3 regions of the Nonomuraea antimicrobica genome follow, and region 2 is predicted to be linked to each of the others. Evidence: riboswitches for the same ligand, from Rfam matches in the RefSeq annotation. Region 2 holds a riboswitch; each other region holds the start of a gene.
The links. A riboswitch is a leader RNA that binds a small molecule or an ion and turns the genes downstream of it on or off. The one in region 2 is predicted to bind cobalamin.
Positions count from the first base shown of each region.

Region 1: it holds a riboswitch for cobalamin, as region 2 does, so the genes downstream of both, ABD844_RS05645 (ribonucleoside-diphosphate reductase subunit alpha) here and ABD844_RS12360 (ABC transporter substrate-binding protein) in region 2, are expected to answer to the same signal.
Region 3: it holds a riboswitch for cobalamin, as region 2 does, so the genes downstream of both, metE (5-methyltetrahydropteroyltriglutamate--homocysteine S-methyltransferase) here and ABD844_RS12360 (ABC transporter substrate-binding protein) in region 2, are expected to answer to the same signal.

Region 1 covers NZ_BAAAZP010000016.1:28,349-31,612, forward strand. The annotation lists gene ABD844_RS05635 (SAM-dependent methyltransferase) at 1-669, shown strand, start outside; gene ABD844_RS05640 (Bug family tripartite tricarboxylate transporter substrate binding protein) at 807-1,748, shown strand; cobalamin riboswitch at 1,753-1,950, shown strand; gene ABD844_RS05645 (ribonucleoside-diphosphate reductase subunit alpha) at 2,073-3,264, shown strand, end outside.
Region 2 covers NZ_BAAAZP010000044.1:1,393-4,656, forward strand. The annotation lists gene ABD844_RS12345 (histidine phosphatase family protein) at 1-375, opposite strand, end outside; gene ABD844_RS12350 (CbtA family protein) at 381-1,124, opposite strand; gene ABD844_RS12355 (CbtB domain-containing protein) at 1,133-1,321, opposite strand; cobalamin riboswitch at 1,524-1,708, shown strand; gene ABD844_RS12360 (ABC transporter substrate-binding protein) at 1,861-2,850, shown strand; gene ABD844_RS12365 (FecCD family ABC transporter permease) at 2,850-3,264, shown strand, end outside.
Region 3 covers NZ_BAAAZP010000049.1:60,746-64,009, reverse strand. The annotation lists gene ABD844_RS13495 (winged helix-turn-helix transcriptional regulator) at 1-265, opposite strand, end outside; gene ABD844_RS13490 (alpha/beta fold hydrolase) at 405-1,295, shown strand; cobalamin riboswitch at 1,442-1,651, shown strand; gene metE (5-methyltetrahydropteroyltriglutamate--homocysteine S-methyltransferase) at 1,784-3,264, shown strand, end outside.

The DNA.
Region 1 (3,264 bases), on a different contig from region 2:
CCGGAGGCGGTCCCGCTGGCCCGCGCGAACCGGGCCTTCCTTCAGCGTGCGGTGCGCTATGTGGCCCGCGCCGGGGTCGGCCAGTTCCTCGATCTCGGCAGCGGCCTGCCCACCCAGGGCTGCGCCCACGAGATCGCCCCAGAGGCGCGGGTCGTCTACGTCGACCACGATCCGGTGGTCGGTGCGCACGCCAAGGTCCTGCTCCGGCGCTCGCCGGGCAGGGCCTTTTTCGTTCAGGGCGACCTGCTCGACCCGGAGGACGTGCTGGCCAGGGCGGGTGAGTTCCTCGATCTCGACCGGCCGATCGGCGTGCTGCTGGTCTCGATCCTGCACTTCCTGCCCGACTCGGCCGATCCGCAGCGGGCGGTGGCCGTGCTGCGCGAGCGCATGGCGCCCGGCGGCTTCCTGGTGGTCTCGCACGCCACGACCCTGGCGCACGTGGACGGTGACGAACCGCCGGGAGGCAGTTCGCCCGGCGGTGGCGGGGCCGATCGCACCCCGTCCCGGATCAGGTCGTTCTTCGGTGACTTCCCGCTGGAGCCGCCGGGGCTCGTACAGGCCACCGACTGGCGTCCCGACCGTCCCAAGCTGGTGGGGGACTGGTCCCTGCCGTCGTCGCTCATGGCCGGAGTCGGACGGAAGCCGCCAGGAACTCTCGGCAGACGATAAAACGCCCAAAAACCCTATTAACCTATTAAATCCAGCAAAACACGGGAAAAGACTGTGGTCGGCCACGATTGAAATGTGTAACGCCGCGTAATGTGTCAATAACCTGAGGTAAGGGGGAAATTCGGGGGAGAGGCACCATGCGGCGTCGGCGATTCTTCGCCTGGGGGGCGGGCCTGGCCGCCTGCGTGACCGGCTGCGGCACGCAGTACGCCGGCGGGGACATGCCGCACGCCCGGTTCTCCATCGTGTCCGGCGGCGACCGCTGGGCCAGGGCGGGGCAGGTGTTCACCGACGCGGTCCGGGCGGCCGGGTTCGAGCTGGGTCCTGGTTCCAAGATCAGGGTGAGCGGCCTGCCCGCGCTGGCCGCCGACGAGCTGAACAACGGTCGGAGCGTGCTCGACACCGCCACCCCGCTGGCCAGGCTCACCGGAGAGGCCGAGGTCGTGGTCGTGCCCGGCCGCTCCCCTGTGCAGGACTTCGGCGACCTCGGCGAGCGGCTCCTCTCCCGCCCCGGCCAGACGCAGTTGGTGGGCGGGCCGCAGGGTGAGCCCGACCACCTGCTCTTCGGCCTGATCGCCAGGGCGCTCGGCGCGGACACCAGGCAGGTCTACTACACCGGCTACCCCAGCAGGGGCGAGGCCGCCGCCGCGCTGCTGTCCGGTCAGGCGATCGCCGCGGCGGGCCCGTTGTCGGACTGGCGTACCGCCATCGGCCGTGGCCGGGTCAGGGCGCTCGCGGTCTCCTCGGCCCAGCGGGTGCCGGACCTCGACGTGCCGACCCTGCTGGAGTGCGGGGTTCGGGTGGACTTCGCGGACTGGGCGGCCGCGTTCGGTCCCGAGCACATGTCCCAGGGGAGCCGCGACCGGGCTGTGCGCATGTGCGACCAGGTGCTGCGATCCGGTGTCTGGGAGGCGGCCTGCCGGGGCGAGGGGTGGCTGACGATCCCGCTGACCGGAGACGACTTCAGCCGCTGGCTCGGCACCGAGATCGCCAGAACGCGGGCCGTCCTGCGGGACCTCGGACTGCTCGACACCACCAAAGCCACAACATGCTGGGGTAGTTGCGGGAACGGCCACTAGATGTAGGATCCTGGTCGTCGCTGGTTCGCCTCTACGGAGGCGGAGCAAAAGGGAACCCGGTGAGATTCCGGGGCTGCCCCGCAGCGGTGAGTGGGAACGACCGCCGTCATTGACGCACTGGAGAGATCCGGGAAGCGACGGCCAGTAGGTGCCTTTGCGCGTGCCCGCGAGCCCGAAGACCTGCCAGCGGCGTGCCGGGCGTGTGCCCGGCAGGAAGTGTTCAGGGTCTCGAGGGCGGGCCAGGGCACGACGCGGCCGTACACACGCGCGCCGCCGTGCTCTCGCGTGCCCTCACGGGGATGAGCTCGCGAGGAGAGAGAGCACGTGACGCAGATCGTTGAGGTTGACCGCCGGCTGGCCATCGAGGAGGCCGCCGCCCGGGTGATCACCGACCCGGCCAACTCCCGCGTCGCCGCCCGGCTGCTGGCCGAGGAGATCGCCGACGAGGCCGCCGGGCACGGCGTGCGCTCGTTCTCCGAGTCCGTCGCCGCCACCCACGCGGCCGGGCTGGTCCAGGACGGGCTCGCGGAGTTCGTCGCCGCGCACGCCGCCGAGCTGGACGCGCTGGTCTCGGCCGAGGCGGACGACCGGTTCGAGTATTTCGGGCTGCGTACGGTCTACGACCGCTACCTGCTGCGTGACCCCGAGACGCGGGCGGTGCTGGAGCGGCCCCAGCACTTCTTCCTGCGCGTGGCCTGCGGGCTGTCGCAGACCGTGGCCGAGGCGGCCGAGCTGTACGGGCTGATGTCCAGGCTGGCGTACCTGCCCAGCTCGCCCACGCTGTTCAACTCCGGGGCCCGCCGCCCGCAGCTCTCGTCCTGCTTCCTGCTCGACTCGCCGCGCGACGAGCTGGAGGGCATCTACGACAGGTACGGCCAGGTGGCCCGGCTGTCGAAGTACGCCGGAGGCATCGGCATCTCGTGGACCAGGGTGCGCTCGCGCGGCTCGCTGATCAGGGGCACCAACGGCCACTCCAACGGCATCGTGCCGTGGCTGCGTACGCTCGACTCCTCGGTGGCTGCGGTCAACCAGGGAGGGCGGCGCAAGGGGGCGGCCTGCGTCTATCTGGAGACCTGGCACGCCGACATCGAGGAGTTCCTCGAACTGCGCGACAACACCGGCGAGGACGCCCGCCGCACCCACAACCTCAACCTGGCCAACTGGGTGCCGGACGAGTTCATGCGCCGGGTGGAGGCCGACGAGCCGTGGTCGCTGTTCGACCCGAAGGAGACGCCCGACCTCACCGACCTGTACGGCGAGACGTTCACCGCCGCCTACCGGGCCTACGAGGCGGCCGGTCGCTTCACCCGCCAGATCCCCGCCAGGACCCTGTACGGCCGCATGATGCGCACGCTCGCGCAGACCGGCAACGGCTGGATGACGTTCAAGGACGCCGCCAACCGCACCTCCAACCAGACCGCCCGCCCCGAGAACGTCATCCACCTGTCGAACCTGTGCACCGAGATCCTCGAGGTCACCAGCGACGGCGAGACCGCCGTGTGCAATCTCGGCTCGA
Region 2 (3,264 bases):
GGGCTCGTCACGCGTCGCGTCGAGCCAGCCCGCCACCCTGGCGGCGAGCGCGGCCAGGGACTCGCCGCCGTGCGGGGCGGCGTGCGGGTCGGCCAGCCAGCTCGCCAGCGCCTCCGGCTCCTCCAGCGCGACCCGCTCGTACGGCAGGCCGCGCCACCGCCCGCAGTCCGCCTCCGCCAGGGCGGGGGTCTCGCGTGCCGTCAGGCCCATGGCGGCGGCGGTCTGCCGGGCGGCCCTGGTGGGAGCGACCCAGGCCGCCCCCGCGGCGGGCCGCAACGCGGCGGCCCTGGTCAGACCGGCCGCGTCGGCGTCCTCGTCGACGGGAAAGAACGCGGCCCGCATCCCCGGCGTCGTGGCGTGCCGGACGAACAGCATCTCGCTCAGCTCGGCGCCGCCACTCGCGCCGGAGCCGCCGTACGCCGCGCCGCCCGGTCGCTCACCCAGCCGAACAGCACGCCGAACGCCGTCCAGAACACGAGCTGCGTGCCGATCGAGGCGAGCCTGAACTCCCACAGCAGCGTCGCGGGGAACCCGTCGGGCACCTCGTCGACCGGCGGCAGCAGCCACCACGCGGCGACCACGGGCACGAGGAAGGCCGCCACCGCCGCCAGCCCGCGCGCCCAGGGATCCCCGGTGACCCGGCGGGCCGTGGCCACGGCGACCGCCGTCGCCGCCAGCCCGACGAGGATCAGCACCAGGTAGAGCAGCGTGCGGCTGTTGATCGTCGCGGGATCGCCCACGGCGGGCGGGTTGGCGGGATACTTCACGAAGGGCACGAGGATGACCGCGGCGAACGCCGTACCGGCGGCGGCCAGCGCCAGCCGCCCGTCCGAACGCGGCCCCACCCGCCCCCGCAGCCCCGCGAAGACGAGGGCGAACACGCCGCCCACCGCGAGCCCGTAGAGCCCGGTGGCCAGGAAGAGCCCGGCCTTCTGCACCGGCCTGCTGACCTCGGCCTCCTCGCCGTGGCTGTGCGCGGCCTGCTCGGCGGCGGGCGCCGCCGCCTCTTCGAGGGCGATCGCGTGGTCCACGCGAGGCTCCCCGAAGACGAAGGCGAAGCCGCCCGCGATCAGTCCGGCCAGCAGTCCCACGAGCAGACCTCTGGCCAGGAGAGTGCGTACCACCCCGCCCCCTAGTGGCAGGGCACGCCGAGCAGGTGCCGCCCGTCGTGCATCAGCTCGTGCAGGAAGGTGCCCGTCTGGGAGACGGCGCCGTTGTCCATCAGGACCAGGTACGCCACGAGCAGCAGCACCGGTACGGCGAGCAGCCAGGGCCGCAGGCGCGGAAAGGGAATCGTGGACGGGCTGGACAACCCGCTCATGTGAGCCTCCTCAGGGTGACGCGTCCCATGTCGCGAGGTCACGGTCGCCAAGCGACCTGGCTCCCGGGATCAACGTCCCGGATACAGTGGCGCGTCCGCACCGGCATCTCACCGGATTTCCCTTGGACAACCGTGAAATCTACCGGAACGTATCCTTTCCTCCCGTTCGCGTCAACGGACCCCCGGTGACACCTGGAGCGGACTCTCATATGAGACGATGCCGAACGAAGGCGACGGCGGACTGAGGAAGCCGGTGTGAATCCGGCGCGGTCCCGCCACTGTGATCGGTGAGCGAGCCCCGACAGAAGGCCACTGCCCATGGGCGGGAAGGCCGGGGCGAGCGTCGACCCGAGAGCCAGGAGACTCACGCGGTCGCCTCCTCGTGGAAATTGGGGCGGATCTCCCCAAGAGAGGACGGTGGTCGGCATGCCGCGCGCTCGGCGTGACGCCTTTCCCGCTGCCCACGGCCCCGGCTCATCCGGGGCAGGGCGTTCTCCGGCGATCCCGCTCCGTCATGCCGGTCAGGAAGGGTACCGCCCATGACGAGCCGACGCTCGCTCCCGCTCGCACTGCTGTTGATCTTCGGGCTGGTCGCCGGGTGCGGCGGTGCCCAGCCCGGCGCCTCCCCGCCCCCGGCCACCCCGTCGACCGGTACGGGCTTCCCCGTCACCGTGACCAACTGCGGCGTCACCACCACCTACCGGCAGGCGCCGCGGCGCGCGGTCACGATGAACCAGCACGTGACCGAGATCATGCTGGCGCTCGGGCTGGAGAGGTCGATGGCCGGCACCGCGTACCTCGACGACCGCATCCCGCCCCGGTACGAGGCCGCCTACCGCAGCATCAAGGTGCTCGCCGAGGAGTACCCGTCGTACGAGGCGCTGCTGTCGGCCGAGCCCGACTTCGTCTACGGCGGCTTCACCAGCGCCTTCGACGACCAGGAAGGACGCAGCCGCAGGACGCTGGCCGAGGCCGGGATCGACTCGTACCTCAGCCTGGAGGCGTGCCCGTCCGGCCCGGTGACCATGGACCTCCTGGAGGAGGAGATCCGCACGATCGGCCGGGTTTTCGGCGTGCCCGAGCGCGCCGAGCAGCGCGTCGCCGAGCTGCGCGGGGTGCTGGAGGGCGTGCGGGCGAAGCTCGGCGGGGTCGAGCCGGTCAAGGTGTTCGTCTACGACAGCGGCGACAAGACCGCCTTCACCGCGGGCGGCGCGGGCATCGGGAACGACCTGATCAGCCGGGCCGGTGGCGTGAACCTCTTCGCCGACCTGGCCAAGGCGTTCGGTGACGTGTCGTTCGAGCAGGTCGCCGAACGCGCGCCCGACGTGATCGTCATCTACGACTACGGTGACCAGACGGTGGCGGACAAGAAGAGGTTCCTGCTGGCCAACCCGGCGCTCAAGGACGTGCCGGCCGTCAAGGAGCAGCGGTTCGCGGTGCTGCCGCTGTCGTCCACGGTGCTCGGCGTACGCGCGCCGGAGGCGGTCGAGTCGTTGGCCCGCCAGCTTCACCCGGACCACTTCGCGTGATCGGCACGGCGGTGCCGCGGGCCCGTGCGCGCCTGTCGTACTGGCTGGTCCTGGCCCTGCTCGCGGCGGTGGTCGGCGCCGCGGCCACGGCCGGGATCGCGGCCGGGTCGGTCGCGCTGGCCGCCGGTGACGTGTGGGGCATCGTGCTGCACCGGCTCGCGCCCGCGCTCGTCGAGCCCACCTGGCCGCCGGTCAGGGAGACGATCGTGATGGACGTACGGGTGCCGCGCGTGCTGCTGTGCGGCGTCGTCGGGGCGGGACTGTCGGTGTGCGGGATGGCGCTCCAGGCGCTGGTGCGCAACCCGCTGGCCGACCCGATGCTGCTGGGCGTCTCCTCGGGGGCGACCGTGGGCGCGGTGCTCGTCCTGGTGCTGAACGTCTCGCTGCTGGGGGCGTTCTCGTTGCCGCTGGCCG
Region 3 (3,264 bases), on a different contig from region 2:
TGTTCAACGACCGGCCGAACTCGGTGAGTGAATACTCCACCTTGGGTGGGACCTGCTGGTAGACCTCGCGATGGACCAGGCCGCAATGCTCCATCTCGCGCAGCTGCTGGATCAGCATCTTCTCACTGATGCCCGGGACCTGACGGCGCAGCTCGCCGAACCGCATCGGCTCGTGATGCAGCGCCCAAAGGATCAGCGCCTTCCACTTGCCGCCGACCACGTCGACGGCGGCGTCGAGGCCGCACGAGTAGCTCGTCTTCTTCATCGCACACCCATTCACTGAGAAAAAGGTCAGTACCTTACAAAATAGTAGGTACTTGTCGAGTGGTTGGCAAGCTGTGAGGATCGTGCGTGTTCGGCCCGGAGGCAGCTCCGAGGCCATCAACCTGCAAGGAGATCGCGCAATGCAGCACGGTTCCGTGACCGTCAACGGTATCCAAATCGCCTACGTCGAAGAGGGCGAGGGTCCGCTGGCGCTGTTGCTCCACGGCTTCCCCGAATCCGGCGAGGCAACCTACCGGCACCTGATCCCGGCGCTGGCCGCGGCCGGCTACCGGGCCGTCGCCCCGAACATCCGGGGCTTTGCCCCCTCAGCCCTGCCGGCCGACGGCAGCATGCTGCTGGTCGACCTGGTCTCCGACGCCAATGCCATACACCAGGCGCTCGGCGGCGGCAGCGACGCGGTCCTGATCGGCCACGACTGGGGCGCCGCCACCGCCTGGGCCGCCGCCACCACCGCACCCGAGCGCTGGTCGAAGGTGGTCATCAGCGACGTCCCACCGCTGTGGTTCTTCGCCAACTACGCCAGCACCTATGAGGGCATCGAGCGGCTCAACCACTTCTGGTTCTTCCAGATGGACATGGCCGAAACGATCGTTGCCGCCAACGACATGGCCTGGCTGAGGCAGGTCATGCAGGACAAGTGGACCGCACCCAGCTACGACGCCACCGAGGACTTCGAAGCGGTCCGCAAGGCCCTGAACGAACCGGCCCGCCTGCGGGCTGCCTTGGACCTTTACCGGATGAACTTCGGCCCGAAGGTGATGGGCACCCCCGAATGGGAGGCCGCCCACATGGCGCTGTGGGGCGCGCTCCCCACCCAGCCCACGCTCTACCTGCACGGCACCGCCGACCAGAGCGTCTCCATGGACGAGGCGTCCCTGACCGCCATCCGTGAGAGCCTGGCCGACGGTTCTGAGACCGACTTCATTCAGGGCGCCGGCCATATCGTCCCCGCCGAAAAGCCCGATGCCTACAACGCCCGCGTCCTGCAGTTCCTGAAGAAGGCAGTCTGATCGACGCCCGGGTGCCGGATCAAAGCCCGAGAGATCGGGCACTGATCCGGCAAGGTTCGCGATCTGAACGGTCACGACCTGGCCGATCACTAGATCATCCCGACTCACGCACGGGACCCGTTGTCGCGTGAGATGCGTTTCGGCTCTAGTGTGGCCCTTGCAGTTGGTTCGCCCTGCCCGCCAGGCAGGCGCGTCGTAAGAGGGAACCCGGTGTGAGTCCGGGACTGCCCCGCAGCGGTGAGTGGGAACGACCGCCGTCACCAGCACTCGGCCTCTTGAGGCCGGGGAAGCGACGGCCAGTAGGAGCGAGCAGGACGCCCACGAGTCCGAAGACCTGCCACTGCCCGCGCGCACCAGCGCGCGGCGACGTCGACGGCCTCGAGGGCGGGCCGGGCGGACCCGCAGGCACGTGCCCATGCCCGCGCTGCGGTCGCGCCTTCGCTCCGGGGATCCGTCGAGGTCTCTCGTGACTCGCGAAGGAGAGTTCCGTGGCCGAAACTCCTGCCACCCCCAGCGCCATCCCTGCCGCCACCGTGTACGGCTACCCGCGTCAGGGTCCGGACCGGGAGCTGAAGAAGGCCGTCGAGGGCTACTGGGCCGGCCGCGTCACCGCGGCCGAGCTGGGCTCCACGTCCGAGACGCTGCGCCGCGACAACTGGCGCCGCCTGGCCGACGCCGGTGTCGCCGAGGTACCGACCGGCGACTTCTCGCTGTACGACCACGTGCTGGACACCACCGTCATGGTCGGCGCCATCCCCGAACGGCACCGCGCCGCCGTCGAGGCCGACCCGCTCGACGGGTACTTCGCCATGGCGCGCGGCACCCAGGACGTCGCGCCGCTGGAGATGACCAAGTGGTTCGACACCAACTACCACTACCTGGTGCCCGAACTCGGCCCCGGCACCACCTTCACCGCCGACCCGGCCAAGCAGCTCGGCGAGCTGCGCGAGGCCCTCGCCCTGGACCTGGAGGCGCGTCCGGTCCTGGTCGGCCCGGTCACCTACCTCCTGCTGGCCAAGCCCGCCCCAGGCGTCGACCCCGCCTTCGAGCCGCTCAGCCTGCTGGAGCGGCTGCTGCCCGTCTACGCCGACGTGCTGGCCGCGCTCCGGTCCGCCGGCGCCACCTGGGTCCAGCTCGACGAGCCCGCCCTGGTGCAGGACCGGCCCCGGGCCGTGCTCGACGCCGTCGCCACCGCCTACCGGTACCTCGGCGGGCTGACCCAGCGGCCCAAGCTCCTCGTCGCGACCTACTTCGACCGGCTCGGCGAGGCCCTGCCGGTGCTCGCCGACGCGCCCGTCGACGGCCTCGGGCTCGACTTCACCGGCCCCGCCGCGACGAACCTGGACGACCTGACCGCCCTCGGCGGCCTCCCGGGAAGGCGGCTGGTCGCCGGAGTCGTGGACGGCCGCAACATCTGGATCAACGACCTGGAGAGGTCGCTGACCACGCTCACCGCGCTGCGCGACCTCGCCGCCCGGGTGGACGTGGCCGCCTCCTGCTCCCTCCTGCACGTCCCTTACGACGCCGCACTCGAGACCGAGATCGACCCCGAGGTGGCACGCTGGCTCGCCTTCGCCCGCCAGAAGACCGCGGAGATCGTCACCCTCGCCCGCGGCCTCGCCGGTGACGATATCTCCGGTGAGCTGGCCGCCAACCAGGCCGCCCTGCGGTCGCGGGCCACCTCGCCGCTCACCCGGGTCCCGTCCGTACGGGCCCGCGCCGAGGCCGTCACCGCCGCCGATACCCGCCGCGCCCAGCCGTACGCCGAGCGGACCGAGGCCCAGCGCACCCGGCTGGGCCTCCCGCCGGTGCCCACGACCACGATCGGCTCGTTCCCGCAGACGAGCGAGCTGCGCACCGCCCGCGCCGATCTGCGGGCCGGCCGCATCGACCAGGCCGCCTACGACGAGCGCATGGAAGCGGAGATCCGCGCCGTGCTGGCCTTCCAGGAGGAGGCCGGGCTGGACGT